3 regions of the Gordonibacter faecis genome follow, and region 3 is predicted to be linked to each of the others. Evidence: predicted binding sites of a transcription regulator. Region 3 holds the regulator's gene; each other region holds the start of a gene.

Region 1 (6,307 bases), on a different contig from region 3:
CATGAACTCATTTAAGTATACTCCATGCCTGACGCTTAGCAATAAGTGGTGGTGGGTTTCGGCATTGAGAAACAGGTGAACATACGCACGCGGGGCGGCCGAAGCCGCCCCGCATTCCGAGTTAGTGTTGTGCGCCCAAGCGCAAGACGCCTGCTGACCACCCCCAGGTTGTTTGATAATTCTCCCAGGTCGTTCGTAGTGTCAGCGAGGAGCGTTCTGGCGCCGAAGATTCGTGGGATCGCGAGGGCGCCGCGTACTTTGGTACGCAAGCCCTCGGGATCGCGCGAAGATTCGGTGCCAGAACGCTCCGCAGCGTCGAGTCGTTCCGCCGGCCGGAAGGCCGGCGGAACAAAATTACATCATGCCGCCGCCCATGCCACCGGCTGCGGCGGCGAGAGCTGCGGGATCGGGATCCTTGGGGATGTCGTTGATGGTGGCCTCGGTGATGAGGATGAGGGCCGCCACGGAGGCTGCGGACTGCAGTGCCGTACGGGTCACCTTCACCGGATCGTTCACGCCCATCTCAATCATGTTGCCGTACTCGCCGTTGGCGCAGTTCAGGCCTTCGCCCTTCGGCATGCCCTTCACGCGCTCCACAACGACGCTACCCTCGAAGCCCGCGTTCTGGGCGATGGCGCGCATCGGCGCCTCGATGGCCTTGCGGATGATGGCAACACCCACCTCTTCGTCCTTGTCGGCCACTTCAAGCGCCTCCAGCGTGGGCAGCGCATCCACCAGCGCCACGCCGCCGCCAGCAACGATGCCCTCTTCCACTGCCGCGCGGGTTGCCTGCAGAGCGTCCTCAATGCGGGACTTCTTCTCCTTGAGCTCGGACTCGGTCGCAGCGCCCACCTTGAGCACCGCCACGCCGCCGGAGAGCTTCGCCAGACGCTCCTGCAGCTTCTCGCGGTCGAAGTCGGAGTCGACGCGCTCCAGCTCAGCGCGAATCTGGCTGATGCGATCCTCGATGTCCTTCTTGTCGCCCGCGCCGTCAACGATAAGTGCGGTGTCCTTCGTCACCTTCACGGTCTTGGCGTGGCCAAGCATCTCAATCTTGGCGTCGGCCATGGTCATGCCGAAGTCCTTGTCGATGACCTGGGCACCCGTGACAGCCGCGATGTCCTCCAAGATGCGCTTGCGGCGGTCGCCGAAGCCGGGGGCCTTGATGGCGACGCAGTTGAACGTGCCGCGCAGCTTGTTCAGCAGGATGGTAGCCAGCGCCTCGCCCTCAACGTCTTCCGCGACGATGAACAGCGGGCGACCGGAGCGCATGATTTCCTCCAGCAGCGGCACCATGTCCTGGATGTTCGTGATCTTCTGGTCGGTGAGCAGGATGAAGGGGTCGTTCAGCACGGCCTCCATCTTCTCCATGTCGGTGGCCATGTAGGGAGAAATGTAGCCGCGGTCGTACTGCATGCCCTCAACAATGTCCAGCTCCAGGTCAAACGACTGGGCGTTCTCTTCCACAGAGATAGCGCCGTCGTTGCCCACGGCGTCCATGGCCTCGGCAATCTTCTCGCCGATCTCGGCGTCGCCGGCGGAAATGGTGCCAACGTTGGCAATCTGCTCCTTGGTGGACACGGGCGTTGCGTCAGCCTTGATGGCGTCAACGATGGCGTCCGTGGCCTTCTGAATGCCGCGGCGAATGCCAAGCGCGTCAGCGCCAGCGGTGACGTTGCGCAGGCCCTCGCTCACAATGACGTCAGCCAAGAGCGTAGCGGTGGTGGTACCGTCGCCCGCCACGTCGTTCGTCTTGACGGCAACCTCGCGCACCAGCTGGGCGCCCATGTTCTCTACCGGGTCCTCCAGCTCAACTTCCTTAGCCACGGTCACACCATCGTTGGTGATGGTGGGCGCGCCGTAGGACTTCTCAAGCGCCACGTAGCGGCCCTTGGGGCCAAGCGTCACCTTAACAGCGTCGGAGAGCTTGCTCACGCCGGCAGCGAGCGCGCTGCGTGCATCGGCGTCGAACTTAATGTCTTTAGCCATGTTCTCTCTATCCTTTCAACTGCGTTGTTGTTACCTGAGGGAATGTTCGGCTGTGTGCCGAAAACGGGCGGCGCGATGGTCGCCTTTACGCTTCAACCTGCGGATTTATTCGAAGACCGCGTACAGATCGTCGGCGCGCAGGATCATGACATCCTCGCCGTCGATGTGCACTTCGGTTCCACCGTACTTGCCGTACAGCACCTTGTCGCCCACCTTCACGGGCACAGGCACCAGCTTGCCGTCCTTGTCCATCTTGCCTTCGCCCACCGCGAGCACTTTGCCCGTCTGGGGCTTTTCCTTCGCCTCGGTCGCGAGATACAGACCGGATGCCGTCGTCTCCTCAGCCTCGTCCTGCTTGATGATGACGCGATCACCCAATGGTTTCAAATTCATAACGCTTCCTTCCTTCCGTCCGTCTCATGTCCGAAACTGGTTGAACACGTTTGCTCATTTAACCACTCGATTGTCTTGACTGCTAGCACTCAGAGGTAACGAGTGCTAAACAGTGCGTTATCATAGCAGCCCTGTCACTGAATGCAAGCGAATTTGAGAAAATGTGAGCGTCCTTGACTAAGGTTGTACCGAATCGCCAAACTTTCGCCACATTTCGTTCGAGCGGGCGAAGGCTAGCGGGGTTCCTTTGCGTACGCGAGAAGCGCGCCCGAACCTGAGCGCAGATTGGCTACTACCTTCCCCAGCTCCTCCGCAGCGGTGAGCGCCATCTCAGCGCCCTGGGGGGTGAGCCCAACTTTCTGTACGTAGTCTTCGCTGACGTATCCCGCGCTGAATCCGGCGAAGAGTTTGTTGCGCAAGCGCGTCACCAGTTTGGACACTTCCGCAGGCTCAACGCGCAGGGCGTCGGCCATAAACTCGAAGGAAGCGGTAACGCGGTGGAGCCTCAGCAGTACGAGGCATTGGGCTTCCGTGAACGCGAGGCCAGTGACGGGCAGACCCACCTCGTCCCAGCGCTGTATCAAACCCATGAGCGCGATGAGACACGCGGGGGTGAGCATCGTATGACAGCAGGGGTCGAATTCCAGATCACTCACACCCAAGCGGCCCGCCGCCAGACTGAGCGCCTTGGCCATGCCTTCCACCCCTTCGAGCAAGCGGGCGCGCTCGGCGGCCTCTTCCAGGCACTGATACGCCACCTCAAACCCGGTGGTAAGTGTTGCGCTGGCCCGGTCTGTCTCACGCAGTTGCAGATTTCGACGACCGGCGTGGGCGTAGGACTTTTCCACCAAGCCGTTGTGCGCAAGTTCGCTGGCCGCAAGGCTGGCGGCGCGGCCCGAGACGAAGACATGGGGCGGAAACGCCGCCAAGGGAAGCGTTCCTTCATGCGAATGCACGGACGCCAAGAGGCAAAACGCTTTCAGCGAAATGCCGCACGCCTGATCGAGCCCACGCTGAAGCGACCGGCGTGCGTCGTCCACCGCCGTAGCCGCGTGCAGCGTCACTTCCATAGACGCTTCGGCTTGCTGCGTTTCTTCGTCGCGTTTGACGGCCGTCTCCTCTCCTTCGGTGCCGCTTTAGCTGTGCCTTATGAAACTCGGACTATATCACACACGCATATAATTATAGCTGAGGTTAGCAAAAGATGAGTGATAAACGATGGTATACCGCCGAAGGCCGGTGCCTTTACCGTATAGAGGGGCGAACCAAACCGCCTTCGTAAGCCCTCACCACGAGCTGTGCGCGGTCGTGAGCCTCCAGCTTCGCCATGACGCGAGCCAGGTGGGTTTTCACCGTGGCGGGAGAGATGAACAGATCCTGCCCTATTTCGTCGTTCGTGAGGCCGCGCGCCACCAGCGTGAGGATTTCACGTTCGCGCTCGGTGAGCGCAGACAGGCTTCCGGCAGCGGTAGCGGGCGACACCGCGGGGCGCGAGCGCACGAAGGTTTCCACGAGGCGGCGCATGACCGAGGGCTGAATGAGCGCGTCACCTGCGGCTACTACGCGCACGGCCGAAGCGATGTCATCGGGTTCGGCGTCTTTCAGCAGAAAGCCGCCTGCGCCCGCGGCCAGAGCGTCGTACACGTATTCGTCGATGTCAAACGTCGTGAGAATGAGCACGCGCACGTCGGCAAGCGCGGGGTCGCTCGTGATAGCGCGCGTGGCCTCGATGCCATTTTTGTGCGGCATGCGAATGTCCATGAGCACCACGTCGGGGTGCAGACGCCGCGCCAACTCCACCGCTTCCTCACCGTCGCGCGCCTCGCCCACAATGGTGAACCCGTCGTAGGACGACAGGATGAGACGAAACCCACTGCGCACGAGGTCTTGATCGTCGGCCACCACCAAACGCAGGGGCTGCTCATCCGCGGCGCGGGGCCACGTATCCTTCGTCTGCGCGTGCGCTTCGCTCATACGACGTTCCATCAGGAGGTTCCTTTCTCCGCTGCCAGCGGCAGGCGCGCCTCAACACGAAACCCGCCAGGTGTGCGCGGCCCGGCCGAGAACGTGCCGCCCAACAAACTGACGCGCTCGGCCATGCCGGCGATGCCGTGGCCGCCGGTGCGGCGGGCGGCCTCGGGCGCGGGGCCGGGGCCGTGCTCAGGTGCCGCCGCCGCGCCAGCTCCGTCATCTTCCACAACAAGGTGTGCCGCCGTGGGCTCAACCGTGAGGCGAATGGTGGCCGTGTGCGCGTTCGCGTGACGCACTATATTTGTAACTGCCTCGCGCGCGATGCCGAAAAGCGCCACGTCCACGAACGCGGGAACGAGCGCGCGGTCGTAGCCTTGCGTGTCAAGCGTGGCCTGCACGCCGGCGCGTTCCAGGTAGGCCGCGAGATCAGCCAGGCGCTCGGTGCCCGCGGTGGGTTCTGTTTCGGCCGCGTCGTCGCCGTGGCGCAGCACGCCAATCATGCCGCGAATTTCCTCCAACGCGTCTTTTGCCGTGGTGCGCGCCGTGGCAATGGCCTGCTTCGCGGCCACAGGGTCGCGATCAATGAGGCGCTCGGCTGCGGCAGCCTGAATGCTGACTGCGGACAGCGAGTGGGCCGTGATGTCGTGCACCTCGCGCGCAATGCGCACGCGCTCCTGCTCAACGCGTCGCGCGGCCTCTTCCTCACGCGTTCGCTCGGCCTCAAGCGCGCGCTGCTCGGTGGCCGCCACGTAGGCCCGGTGCGTGCGGTACGCGTAGCCGCCAAGCGCCGCCGCCACTACAAGCGTTATGTTCTGGAAGCGCGTGAAGAAGGCGAGACTGGCCGTGCGCGAGGGCGCGTCCGCGAACAGCAGCCCCACCACGGCAAGCACGACCGCCACCACCGCCTCGGTGCGGCCGCGCTCGCACGCAATGGTGTAGAGCGCCACCACGGGCCCCACAATGGTGAGCGAGAACCCGCGAAACGCATCTTGCAGCCCCAGGAAGGTGACCAGCACAAACAGAAACACCGGCCACGGGAACCGCCGCCGTACCGCCAGTGGGAGCGTGGTCAGCGCCAGCGCCACAAACACCGACAGCGTGGGCACCACGTTCACCATGCCCAGATACTGGCGCAGCGCCATGTCGGGAATGACAATGGACGACGCCGTGAGCATGAGTTGCCCGCAGCCAAACAAAAACGCCGCCACGGCCACGGCAGCGTCGATGGCCCAGTCCTTAGGCGCGAGGGGGCGGTTGTGTACGAGGAAGTTCTCCATGGGCCCATGGTACGCGACCCACGGGGCGCGCGCCATACCCTCGGCGGTGTATTCTCGCGCTTCGTTGGTTCACGCGGGCACGCCTCAGTGGGTGCGTTCGGCCTCCACCAGGTCGATGAGCTGCTGGCGCGTGTGTACGTCCAGCTTCGCGTAGAGGTTGCGCACGTGGCTGCGCACGGTGTTTTCGCTCACGAACAGCGTGGTGGCAATGTAGGCATTCGTGCGGCCGCGCGCCAAGTAGCCAAGGATTTCGGCCTCGCGCTCGGTGAGCCCACCGCGCTCCGCCAGCCGCGCACACCGCGCGTCGAAGGCGGCGTCATCGGTGGGTGCTGCAGGGGAGCTTCCTTCCGCAGCGATTGCCGGCGCTTCGCCGGTTGCCCCGCCGGCGGCAAGCCCACCGGCGGCACCTTCCCCACCCTCCGGAAGGTTACCCCGGGCGGCTCCCCGCGCCTCTCCGCCCGCTCCCTCGGCGCCGCGGCGACGGCGACGGTCACGCGACACCAGCACGGCTGCCAGCGACAGTGCATAGATCACGGCCATGATAACCACCAGGTAGCGCATGGTGTCCTCGGCCTCACCGAACAGCCCGCCCGGCGGCAGTGACCCAAACGTGTAGCCCGTCACCAGCGCCACCGCCAAACACACCCGCGCAAGCGCCGCCGCGGCTCCCATCAGCA
Region 2 (6,307 bases), on a different contig from region 3:
TTTCGTGAGGCGCTTTCGTACTCATACGACGACCCATCGGGCATGGTATACACCAGCACGTATTTTTTAATCCACCCGTCCGACACCTGGCGAATATCGGCCAAAACCGGTACGCTTTTGGTTGCGTTGCTATCCATGGAATTCCCTCGCTTCGTTTTTTAATTTTTGATTTTTTAATTATTCGATCTTCAATTTCCCCGATTACTCTTTTTCGCTCACTCATTTTTTCATTAACCTGAAGCGACTTTCGCGCTTTCCGCACCGGGCCCACATGTTTCACGTGAAACATGTGTTCCATCGTGCGTTCAACGTGCGGTTATTCGAAGTTTCGCATTCAGAAGTCGAATACATCGCCTACGTTAGTGGCGAGGCAGAGGTTGGCTTGCCGGTCGCGCGGAGTGGGGGTGCGGTTGACGATGACCAGGTGGTCGCCCTGGAAGTAGTCCAGCAGACCCGCTGCCGGATAGACGGAAAGCGAGGTGCCCGCCACCACCATGAGGTCGGCACGCGCGATGGCCTCCACGGACGCGCGAAGTGTGCGCTCGTCGAGCGGTTCCTCATACAGCACCACGTCCGGCTTCACAATGCCGCCGCACGTGGGGCAACGCGGCACGCCGTCGGCCGCTTGCGCGCGCAGCGCCAGCAGGTCTTCCACTGAATGCGTCGCCCCACACTCCTGGCAAAAGTTGCGCAGTACGCTTCCGTGCAGCTCAAGCACACGTTGGCTGCCCGCCTTCTGGTGCAAGCCATCAATATTCTGCGTGATGACAGTCGACAAAGTGCCGGTGCTTTCCAGCTCGGCAAGTTTTCGGTGCGCCCGGTTCGGCTCGGCGTCCAGCGCAAGCATATGGTCACAGTAGAAGTCGAAGAACTCGCTTGGGTGTGCGTCGAAGAAGCTGCGCGAGATCATCTGCTCGGGAGGGTGAGGGTACTTCTGCGCGTACAGTCCGTCCGGGCTGCGGAAATCAGGGATACCGCTCTCGGTAGACACGCCCGCACCGCCGAAAAACACCATGCCGCCAGGGCGCGTCTCGTTCACCCATTCCCGAAACGTCTCGACGTCGCGCCTCGTTCGCTCATCCATGACCAGCCCTTTCGTCGCGATTGCGACCCTATCATAGCACGGCTGTCACGCGTATGTTTCACGTGAAACATCTGTGCTAAAACACCCAGTGTTTCACGTGAAACATTCTCGCTCATGAAAAGAATGCCCCCGCTGAATCACCTGCGAATACGTGCAATAACCGTCAAAAAATGACGATCAAGAAAAAAAGTATGAACAAGGTGAGAACGAAAAAAATGAGAAACGAGAAAATGAAGAACGAAAAAATGAGTGACAGAAAGAGGGGGGAAGAGGTGGAAGAGTGAAGAGAAGTGAAGAGTGAAAACCGAATAATGAAAAGCGAAAACGAATGGGAATTATTGATAATCGCTTAGTTCGTTTTTTGAATAACGAAAAAATGAATGAAAGGAGGGCGACCGAGTGGCCGCCCTCCAATGCTGCTAATTGCCTCGCCTCGATTAGCCTTCGATGGCGATGGTCTTTTTCTCTTCGAGCTTGGGCTGCTCCTGCTTCTTCGGCACGTCGATCTTCAGCACGCCGTCTTCGAACTTCGCGTGGATATCGTTTTCCTCAATGTCCTCGCCCACGTAGAACGTGCGGCTGCACTTCCCGCTGAAACGCTCCTTGCGCACGTACGTGCCCTTCTCGTCCTTGTCCTCGGACTCGGACTGCGTCTGCGCGGTAATGGTGAGTTGCCCGTCCTTGAGTTCGGCCTGCACGTCTTCTTTCTTGAAGCCGGGCAGGTCAATGGTGAGCTCGAACCCACCGTCCGTCTCCTTGATGTCGGTGCGCATCAGCGTAGGCGACATCTTCTGCATCGCCTGCATGGGCGCGGCGGCCGCGTCGAAGAACGCGTCGAACGGATCGGACATCAGCTCGCTCAGCAGGTTGCGATTCCTCCGCATGGGTACCATCATGGCCATACTAATCATCTCCTCAACGTGTTGGCTAGATTTTCTTAAAGTACGCAAGGGGAACCTTAAGAAAATCTAAGCGCCTTTCTGTGCGGTTTTCTCTGTACACGGCTGTTATAAATCGTTCCATTAGCACTGTCAAGCCGAGAGTGCTAAAAGTTACGATTTCGTCAATTTCGAATGGTAGCCCCGCTTTCGCGCCGCCATGCCCGCCATCCACAAACAGCCGCAAAAACGAAACACGCCGGCTGCCGACACGTCACTCTTCACTGTTGGCAAAAGTGTGACGCGCTATCGCGCTAGCTAGTACGTCACGAGTTTTCCAACGCCCTTTGTCTCATGACTCGGGCTGACTGACTTGAAGACATTGACACGTTATGCAACAAAAGCCCTCGTCATAGTTGTTGGGAGGGTGGCCACCTCGTGGCGTAATTAGTAGCGCGCAGCGCGTCACATTTTTATGCGACAGCGCGGGCGAGTCGCACCTGTGGAAGCGCAGCCTACAAGCCCTTGAACAACTCTTCCAACGTAACGCCGAAACCAGCTGCAATCTTTTCAATATTTGCGAGCGTGAGGTTTCTCTTACCCAGCTCGACATCAGCCAGGTACACATGATGCACGCCTAGGAAATCCGCACACTCGCGCTGCGACCAGTCCCTGGCCTCCCGCAGGTCCTTGATGCGCATGCCGAGTTGTTGGTTAGCGGCCATAAATGGACGGCCTGCCTACAAACCCTTAAACAACTCTTCGAGCGAGATGCCGAAACCGGCGGCTATTTTGTCGATGGTGGCAAGCGTGACGTTCTTTCCGCCAAGTTCTACACGCGCGATATAAGAGGGATGAAACCCCAGATACTCCGCGCACTCAACCTGCGTCCAGCCCTTGCTGTCACGCAGCTCCTTTATTCGCAAGCCAAGATTTTTCGCGGAATTCGTCATAGAACTGGGATTATAACTTACTATGCGGCGCTTTAAGACAAACTGGCAAACAAAGCGGTTTGGGTGGGGGTGGTGACGTATACTGGTGCTCGTAAATGCGGCGGGTGGTTGGCGTAAGTGCTGGGCGCGAAGGGAGCGAATATGACGCTGGTGGGGGTTATTTCGGATACGCATGGGCGGTTGTCGGATGAGGCGTATGCGGCGCTCGTGGGTAGCGACCATATCATCCATGCGGGCGACATTGGCGACCCGGCCATTCTGCGCGAGTTGGAAACCATCGCGCCGGTCACGGCTGTGCTGGGCAACAACGACTTCGACGAATACGGCGCGTCGGTCGGCCGTTTCGCGCATCCGGTCATCGACGGTGTGCGTTTCCTCGTGGCGCACTACCCGCGCGACGTGAAAATCACCTTTGCCGGCTCGGCCGCCCTCGCGCCGGGCGACCCTATCCCGCAGGTGTGCATCCATGGCCACACCCATGTGCCAGAACTCATCACCGGCCCCGAGGCGCGCCCCGCCACCTACATCCTGTGCCCCGGCGCGGTGTTCCGCCCTCGCGGCAACTTCCCCCGCTGCATCGCCAAACTGCAACTCTCCAACGGCCGCGTAGAAAGCGCCCGCATAGAATCCCTCGACGGCACCATCGTACTGGAAGCGGGGGAGTAGCCATGGCGGAACAGAATGAACAGTATGAGCAGGTTATTGCCGCAGTGCTGCATGTTATGCAGAACGATTACGCCGGCCAGCCCGAGTGTGAGACGCGAAGTAACCCGCTGTCGCTGCTTGAGGCGCTGGGTGCGGCTGCGGGCGCGGGAACGCTTGATGACGCCTTGTTCGTGCGTTACGTGCGTCAGTACTTGTCGGGCTTTCAGGATCCAACGCTTTCGTTTGAGGTGTCGTCGAAGGCTGATTTCACGTCTGTGACGTGTGGTTTCTCTGTGCGCCGCTTCGGAGATGAGTTGTATGTGACCGCAGCGCGCGACGACAAGCGCTTGGTGCCGGGTGATGCTCTGGTGCGCTTGGATGGACATACGCTTGACGAGTATCTTACGCGTCTGATAAACAACCCTGTCAACGGCGACGATTCTGAGCGACAGCTGTGGAATGACGTCCTGCCGTACTGCGCGCATATGCAGGTACGCCACGCCGACGGCGCAGAAGAAGACCTGCCTGTCCGCACGTTCCCTGCGCGGGGATTTCGGGAAAGCCTGCGCGCGCCGACGGTTGAGGTAGTGGAAAACGTGGGCCCACGCGGAAACGAGTTGGCTGCCGTCATCACGGCGCACCACTTCGTGGATGATTCGCTGCTTGCCCTTCTACAGGAACGCTTCGCCGACATTCAGCGCGCCGACCGCGTGATCATAGATGTGCGCGACGTAACCGAGGGCATGATTGGGAACGCCTACGGCTTGCTCGCGCTCTTTTTCGACCGCGAAGCCAACCTGAAGGATCTCATGGGCGAGCAGTTCATCTACACGCGCTACACACAGCTGAACGCTCACCTGCGGCAACGGCAACTCAAACGCTTGCTTGACTTGAGCGATGCGGAGGGTCGTGCCTGGGTGCAGGCCGAGATCGACCATGTGGCAGAATGTGCTGGTGCGGGATTCGTGAAGGAGGCCGAGTTCGAAGAGGACATGCTGTTCCCGCCGGCACCCGAGCATCAGCGGACATTCCTGCTCACCGACGTGAGCACATCCGGCGTGGGCGAGCGGTTGGCCGCTATTGCTGCGCGCGCTGCTGAAGCGGGCTGCGGCAACGTACAGCGCGTGGGTCGCGCAACCCGAGGCAGCCTGGATTATTCAAACCTGGTATCCGCGGTGCTTACTGAGAAGTTCTCACTCGTGTTCCCCATTAGCAAAACGGAAGCCGCCCACGAAGGCAACGGAACGCTGGGCCGCGGCATCGCCCCGGACGTATACATCCCTTTCACTCCTGCTGAATGTGCGCAGGATGTGGTGCAACAACAAGCCTTGGAACTTCCCTAGCATCCCACCGGCATTAACTCGCCGGTGTGGGAGTCCATTATGTAGCCGGATACGCGCACGTGAGGGGGCATGACGGGGTGGTTGCGGACCATGTCGACGCTGCGCCGGACGGCTTCTTCGGTATCGCCGAAGCCAGCGAGCCAGCGGTCGAAGTCAATGCCACAGTGGCGGACGAACCCGATACGCTCGTCGGTCACGCCGAGGCGCTGCATGTTCGCCACCATTTCCGTGCCGCTCATGTGCTGGGCGCCGCAATTCGTGTGCGCCACCACCATGATGTCCTCTACGCCCAGCTCACACACCGCAATCAGCAGCGAGCGCATCACGCTGCCGAAGGGATGCGCCACCTCGGCACCCGCCACCTTGATGATTTTTGCGTCGCCATTCTTGAGCCCCAGCGCCGCCGCCAAAAGCTCCGTCAGCCGCGTATCCATGCACGACACAATGGCCAACTTTTTGTCCGGGTACTTGTCCGTGACGTAGCGCTCATATTCGCCACGCTCAACAAATGCCTGATTATGCGCCAAAATACCCTCAACAACAGCGGAATTCTCCATGAGCCCCTTCTTTCATCCAAGCCCTCATGATAACGCAAAAAACGACCGCCGGTGGGGCGGTCGTTTTTGGGAAAGGTGCGTTCGGTGGGAAGTGAACGCAGGGTTAAGCCCCAAAAAGCAAGTTACCGTCAAGTTAGAATCAAGTTAAAAATACCTAAAGCGCCAGAGCATTTCCCCTGATCAGATGAGCGGTCTCTTTTCGAGAGCCCATTTTAATTCCAAAAAGGGCCCTATGGGACCCAGAAAAGCAAGTTAAAAGCAAGTTAAAAGCAAGTTAGATTTATACCCAATACGGTATGTATTTCATATAGCGCGGTGTGGTATCGCGATGGCTTTGGTTTGTGTCGCTTCGGATATGCAATAACGCAAATGCGGGTACGTACGCTTTTAGGAAGAGGTTTGGCGAGTTGCAACTTCATCTAAAACTTCCAGTGCTTCATCAATTTCTTCCATAACTTCATGAAGAATCGATATAGCACCGAGGAGAGCTTTGGATTCGCAATGGCTGTCTTCAACAGTTGCCAATCCTTGACAGCACATCGTAACAGACGCCAGCTTATTTATCGTGGCATTAAGGCAGGGTGCCACGCGATATATTGGATCAGCGGTTGGCCCTCCACCCTGCATTACATAGCTAATGAGTGGTATATCTTCCATTTGAGCACCCTTTTCGAATCGTAAACTTATATGCGGTGATACAGTGCACACGCTCGCATAGCTTTGTGGGTATGAATACGAATGCACAAATCGGGCAGGTGTTGAAAGACCTTCGTGATGAGCGTGGGTGGTCTTTGCGTGAGCTTGGTTTGGTGGTGGGAATGAATAAGACGTATCTGGGTGACGTTGA
Region 3 (6,307 bases):
AAGTTCATCGTGCAAACTCCACCTGTGCGGCCCCGCGAGCCAAACGCCGCAGTTCATGCAGCACGAGCGCAGGCGCAACCACGCCAGCAGTTTCAGTACGCAGAATGGAAGGGCCCAGCGTGGCGAGCGCCGCGTGCGCGTTGCAGGTCATAAGCGCGTCGACTTCAGCGTGCGTGAGACCCCCCTCGGGACCCACCACCACTGCCACGCACGCCTCATCAGGTGCGACGTCCGCAGTGGCAAGGGCACCAGCAAGCGCCTCGTCCAAATACGCTGTCCCAGGAGCTTCTTCCCAACACACGAGCACCGCCGTCGCGTCTGCAAGAGAAGCACTCGCATCCTTAATCGCTGCCGGTTCAGTTACCTCGGGCACGAACCGACGCCCCGACTGCATGGCCGCACTCTTTGCGATGGCACGCCAGCGCTCGGTTTTCGCCGCCGTCTTCTTCGCATCAAGCTTGACGATGGAGCGCTCGCACACCAAGGGCACAAAGGTCGTTACGCCCAACTCCGTCGCGTGGCGTATGACCTCGTCCATCTTGTCGCCCTTGGCGAGGCCTTGCACGAGCACTACCTGCGGCTCCGTTTCAGCCGCACCGAATCGCTGCGCGATACGCACGAGCGGCTCAGCGTCATCAAACGAAACGATTTCGCATTCGAAATAGTCACGAGCCGCATCAACCACCGCCACATGCTCGCCCACAGCAAGCCTCAGCACCCGCGCATGCTTCGCGTCATCCCGCGAAAGCCGCAAAGAAAACGCCTCAGCCCCCTCATCAGCAAGCACCTGTTCCTCAAGGTAAAAATGCGGCAGCGACATACCGTTCCTAACTTAATTAAAAGCGTCGCGAAGTTTTTGCAAAGGCGTGCGGGCGTCGGAGACGTCCTCGCCGAGTTCTTCAGCCAACTGCTCCAACAGTTCGCGCTGCTTTTTCGTGAGTTTCTTGGGAACCACTACGTTCACGTGTACGAACAAGTCGCCGCGCGCGTCGCTACGGAATTTCGGCATGCCGTAGTCCTTGACGCGCACCACCTGCTCGTTTTGGCAGCCCTCGGGGATGCGCACCTGCACCTTTTCGTCTTCAAAGATGCCGTCAATTTCAATTTCTGCACCAAGCGCCGCTTGCACGATGGACACGTTCGCCCGCGCGTGCAGATGGTCGCCGTCGCGCTCAAAGAACTCGTGAGGCTGAATGCGCACCGTGACAATGAGGTCGCCGGGAGCGGCGCCCTGCATGCCGGCTTCACCGAAGCCCGACAAGCGCAGTTGCTGCGAGTCGCGAATGCCCACAGGCACTTCCACGGTCACACGCTGGCGGTCGGGTACACGACCCTGACCCTCACACTCAGGACAGGGGTTCTCCACCGAGCGGCCCGTGCCGCCGCAGGTTTTGCACGTGGTAGCCGTTTGCATGTCGCCCAAGAACGTATGCTGCACGGTGACCACACGGCCCTGGCCGTTGCAGTCGGGGCAGGTGATTTCGCGGCCATCTTCGCCCAGGCCCGAACCATCACAGTCGGGGCACGGCGCCAGACGATCGTAAACAATTTCCTTCTTCGCACCAGAAGCCACTTCTTCCAGCGTAACACGCAGGCCCACGCCCATATCGCGGCCTTCACGACGCTGCTGCTGACGCCCGCCGGCCGCGCCGCCAAAGAACGAGCTGAAGATGTCGCCCATGCCAAAGCCGCCGCCGAACAGATCTTCAAAGTCCACGTAGCCGCCGCCCCCGTAGGGGTTGCCGCCGCCCGCCGCGCCAGGAATGGTGCCGAAACGGTCGTACTGCGCGCGCTTCGCCGGATCGCTCAGCACGTCGTACGCCTCATTCAGTTCCTTGAACTGGTCTTCGGCGTCGGGCGCCTTGTTCACATCGGGGTGAAGCTCGCGCGCTCGACGACGAAACGCCTTTTTGATCTCGTCCTCAGTGGCGTTCTTGGAAACACCCAGAACCTCGTACAGATCCTTGGCCATTGCTTTTCCGCGTACCTTTCCTCACGGGCGGCGCATCCCTCGCGCGCTACCCAACCTTATACGTCCTGAAGCGCCGCACTCGCAATGCGTACTGCGCGCAGCACCTTCGAATAATCCATGCGCGTGGGACCCACGACCGCCACAACCCCAGCTGACGCACCGCGCCCGTAGCGACTTGCCACCACCGACACGCCCGCAAGCTCCGCCGCCTCGTTTTCGCTGCCGATGCGCACGCAAGGAATGCCACCGGTTTGTCGCGCCACGTCGTCGAGCACATGCAGCAACACCGTATCGTCCTCAAGCACCTGCATGACAGGAAGCAGCGCCTGCGACTGGCTGAACTCGGGTTTTGTGAGCAGTGAACTCACGCCCAGCCGATGCGCGCGCGACAACTCGCTTTCCTGTAAGCACGACAACACTTCGTCAAGCGCCATGCGCACGAGCGGATCGCGAAACGCCTCAACCATGCCCTGGCCGAGGCCGTCTTCAATCTGCTGGAGCGACTTGCCGGTAAACACTTCGCTGAGAAACGCCTGCACACGGGCGAGGTCATCCGCGCCCACTTCTTCGGCGAACTCCATTTGGCGGTTGAATACCTGCCCGTCTTCCGTCACCAGCACCACCAGCGCGCGGTACGGATTGAGCGAGATGAGCGACAACTGTTTAATGTGGAGCTTCAACACCGACGGTGCCAGCACGATAGACAGGCAATCCGTCAGGCGCGTAAGCGCAGATGAGGTTTGCTCAAGAAGGGCATCAAGTTCGCTTGCGCTACGACGCAGTTCTTCAACAACAGGAAGATAGCGCTCATCATCGCCCGAGAAATCCGCATCAAGCAGATTGTCCACAAACGCGCGATACCCGTGATCGGTTGGAATACGCCCCGCCGAGGTGTGCGGCTGGGTGATGTAGCCCCCATCCTCAAGCACGGACAGTTCGTTGCGCACCGTAGCCGGACTCACGCCCAGGTGGTAGCGCTCCGTAAGCGTGCGCGAGCCCACCGGCAGAGCGCGCGCAACATATTCTTCTATGAGCGCAGCAAGCACTCGCTGCCTGCGATCTGATAGCACGCTTCCCCACCTTCCTCTCTCGCCTTGCATCTCTCTTCACATCCGTTCTCCGAACGGCACCAACGCATCATTTTAGCAGCCGATGCAAGAGAGTGCTAAGAAAAACGGGAAATATGAATACAGTTTCCTCACCGCCACGAGTTCTCCCTTGCTTTTTGCTGGCGCACCAGCGTTACATGCTTTGTTTAAGGGGCGAGGTCGAAGAGTTCGCCGTAGAGGGTGTTGCCGCAGAGCCAGCCTTGTTCGGTGGGGCGCCAGCGGCCGTCTTTGTGCACGACAAAGCCTTCGCCCGCAAGGCGCTCAAGTGTGGCAGGCGCTTCGGGTAGAAGTGCAGCGGCGCGTTCCACCTGGTCATCGGAGATACCACGGGTCATACGCATGCCAAGCATAAGGTCCTCGGCCGCCATCTGACGCGCGTCGAGGTCGTCAGTGACCTGGCCATCTTTCACGCGCATGCGGCGCTCGGCGTTCTGCGTCATCGTGGCGGCCGAGCGACCAAGACCGAGGTACGGCACACCCGTCCAGTACGCACTATTATGGCGACTTTGGAAACCAGGGCGCGCGTAGCTGGCCACTTCGTAGCGCTCGAAACCCGCTTCGGTGAGCACACGAGCGGCGAGCTCCATATGCGCCGCCTCCACGTCATCGTCGGGCTCTTCCATCTCACCCGCCAATACCGCAAGGTCAAAGGGTGTGTGCGGCTCAATAGTAAGCGGATACACACTCACATGCGCCACCCCAAGCGCCACGGCTTCGCGCACACTTGCTTCGAAGCTTTCCACACTCTGACCAGGGATGCCACACATAAGATCCACGCTCACGTTCTCAAAGCGCGTCTGCGCCGCCGCAATGGCCCGCCGCGCGTCATCGGCCGAATGCGCACGCCCGAGCACCGCCAACACCTCATCATCGAAACTCTGCACGCCAAGCGACAACCGATTCACGCCAAGCGCCCACACGTCGCGCACCATACGCTCGGTGAGACTCTCTGGATTCGCCTCCATGGTACACTCCACCTCAGGCGTGAGGTGCATCGAAAGCGACAAGGTATACAGCAGCATCGACAACCGCGAAAGCCCAACATGCGACGGCGTGCCACCTCCCAGATACACCGTCTCAAGGGCGCCCAACTCCCCCTCCTTCGCCTTACGGCGAATCTGGAGCGAAAGGTCCTCCACATACGCATCAATCTCCGGCGAATCCCCCGCCACCGCCGAGGTCGCAAAGTCGCAGTAAGCACACCTCTTCACACAAAACGGCAGATGCAAATAAAGCGCCCTATAAGGATCATGCGGCATACTAAATCCCTTTCAACTAACCCAAATGTCAGGGACGGAACCCTCCCCCCTCTCTCAAGGGCTTCCGGGAGCCGTTCCACCTGGTTGATATTACGCCCGTACGTCGCTCATTTCGACCAGTAATGACGAGCACCAGAATAGCGGAAACGTAGCGCCGAGCGGGCGATTGCGCTCACCAAGCGAGTTCCGCACGAGCCGAACAGCCCAGTGGGCTGTTCGTGCGAGCCCAGGACTGTCCGAGCGACTGAACGTTATCGCCCACTCGGCGCGGACGAACCCACATATTCCAGTAACTCGTCAAACACCGCGTCGAAATCTTCCACCGACACGCAGGCATTGATTTTGCCGCGGGCTGCGGCGGCTCCCGGGAGCCCGGCCATATACCACATGGCGTGTTTACGCATGCGCACAATGTTTTTGCCTTCGCGCTGAGCGAGCAAGCGCGCGTGACGACGCGCCATCGCGATGCGCTCTTCAACCGTTGGAAGCGGTGGCTCCATCTCACCGGCCAGCGCGGCTTTGGCCTGGGCGAACACCCAGGGGTTGCCCTCGGCTCCGCGCGCAATCATTACGGCATCGCACCCCGTGCGCTCTACCATGGCCACGGCATCCGCGCCGCAACGCACGTCTCCATTGCCAACTACCGGCACGCTCACCGCTTCCTTCACCCGCGCGATGACGCCCCAATCGGCCGACCCGCGATACAACTGCTCGGCGAAACGCCCATGCACCGCCACCGCGCACGCGCCAGCCTCTTCCATACGCTGCGCGAACGCGGGCGCCGATTCCTCACCCTCGGCCCAGCCGCGACGAAACTTCACCGTCACCGGATGCGCCACTGCTGCACGCACCGCGCGCACGATGGCAGCCGCCAGTTCGGGCTCCTTCATGAGCGCCGAGCCATCGCCCTTGGACACAATCTTACGCGCAGGACACCCCATATTTATGTCGAGGTAGGCAAGCGAGTCGCCCATCTCATCTTCGATCCAAGCCGCCTGCGCAGCCATCGTGTCCGGCTCATGCCCGAACAGCTGCACCGCCACCTGATCTTCGCCTTCCGCCAGGTGCAGCAAATGACGCGTCTTCTCGTTCGCGTACGAAAGCCCCTTCGCCGACACCATCTCGGTGTAGGTGAGATCGGCCCCCTGCTCGCGACAGAGCGTCCGAAACGCCTCGTCACTCACCCCCGCCATCGGCGCAAGCAGCAGATTATGAGATTGGAAAAAGTCGAACATGCCGCCCGTTACACCCACACAATTTCGCTTTTGCGGTCCTTGGGAGCTGTTTCGGCAGCGGCATAGCCGAGGGCGCAGATGCCGTGGACCTCATAGTCGGCGGGCACGCCAAGGGCGTCAAGTTCGGCGCGCACGTCGGGTTCGTTGCAGATGCCCTGCAGTTGGTTGATCCACACACTGCCAATTCCCAAACTATGAGCGGCCAAGAACATGGTTTGCAGCGCACAGCCATCGTCCTCACGGCCAAAGGCAGCGCCTTTCTTGTGCGCCACGATGATGGCCGCTTGCGGGCGATACATGTCATAAGCCTCGTTCACCAGCACCGCGCCCATGACCTCGGCCAACTGCGCAATGCGGGCGGCATCTTCCATCACCACAAACGTCCACTCCTGACGATTCATGGCGGAAGGTGCCCACTGACCGCAGGTAACAATGGTCTCCAGGTCCTCGTGCGGCACGGGGCGCTCTTCGAACTTGCGGATAGAGCGTCGGCTCATAATGTTTTCAATCACCGGGTTAGTCTTCATGCCTTGCTCCCTTCATCCGTGCGCTCATCAGCTACGATGCCAAAACGTTGAGCATGTTCACCAACGTAAGCACAATGAGCACAACCACCGCCGCCACTACGAGCAAACAGCCACACCCCAGCGCCAATTTCATGCCACCTGACGTGGTAGCCTGTTCCTCAGCCCGCGCCGCCTTCTTCTCATCAAACGGATCGTCAAGCCAATC

Evidence for each region. The regulator HrcA, encoded in region 3, represses chaperone genes, less so after heat shock. The targets are predictions, from matches to a motif close to TNTTAGCANNCNNNNNNNNNGNNTGCTAANA.
Region 1: a site for HrcA is predicted at 2,463-2,493, ahead of groES (co-chaperone GroES). Genes of this name have one in related genera too.
Region 2: a site for HrcA is predicted at 2,105-2,135, ahead of QNJ86_RS05300 (Hsp20/alpha crystallin family protein). Genes of this name have one in related genera too.

The regions. Positions count from the first base shown of each region.
Region 1 is NZ_JASJEU010000012.1:305,591-311,897, reverse strand. It holds gene groL (chaperonin GroEL) at 355-1,989, opposite strand; gene groES (co-chaperone GroES) at 2,095-2,382, opposite strand; gene QNJ86_RS06420 (hypothetical protein) at 2,616-3,452, opposite strand; gene QNJ86_RS06415 (response regulator) at 3,628-4,368, opposite strand; gene QNJ86_RS06410 (sensor histidine kinase) at 4,368-5,630, opposite strand; gene QNJ86_RS06405 (LuxR C-terminal-related transcriptional regulator) at 5,715-6,307, opposite strand, start outside.
Region 2 is NZ_JASJEU010000012.1:37,721-44,027, forward strand. It holds gene QNJ86_RS05290 (NUDIX hydrolase) at 1-137, opposite strand, end outside; gene QNJ86_RS05295 (NAD-dependent protein deacylase) at 335-1,084, opposite strand; gene QNJ86_RS05300 (Hsp20/alpha crystallin family protein) at 1,522-1,986, opposite strand; gene QNJ86_RS05305 (helix-turn-helix domain-containing protein) at 2,478-2,687, opposite strand; gene QNJ86_RS05310 (helix-turn-helix domain-containing protein) at 2,703-2,888, opposite strand; gene QNJ86_RS05315 (metallophosphoesterase family protein) at 3,057-3,581, shown strand; gene QNJ86_RS05320 (S41 family peptidase) at 3,584-4,903, shown strand; gene QNJ86_RS05325 (beta-class carbonic anhydrase) at 4,900-5,460, opposite strand; gene QNJ86_RS05330 (hypothetical protein) at 5,848-6,117, opposite strand; gene QNJ86_RS05335 (helix-turn-helix domain-containing protein) at 6,189-6,307, shown strand, end outside.
Region 3 is NZ_JASJEU010000003.1:71,898-78,204, reverse strand. It holds gene QNJ86_RS00615 (MiaB/RimO family radical SAM methylthiotransferase) at 1-8, opposite strand, end outside; gene QNJ86_RS00610 (RsmE family RNA methyltransferase) at 5-820, opposite strand; gene dnaJ (molecular chaperone DnaJ) at 833-1,972, opposite strand; gene hrcA (heat-inducible transcriptional repressor HrcA) at 2,029-3,042, opposite strand; gene hemW (radical SAM family heme chaperone HemW) at 3,228-4,340, opposite strand; gene dusB (tRNA dihydrouridine synthase DusB) at 4,592-5,575, opposite strand; gene QNJ86_RS00585 (nitroreductase family protein) at 5,584-6,102, opposite strand; gene QNJ86_RS00580 (hypothetical protein) at 6,134-6,307, opposite strand, start outside.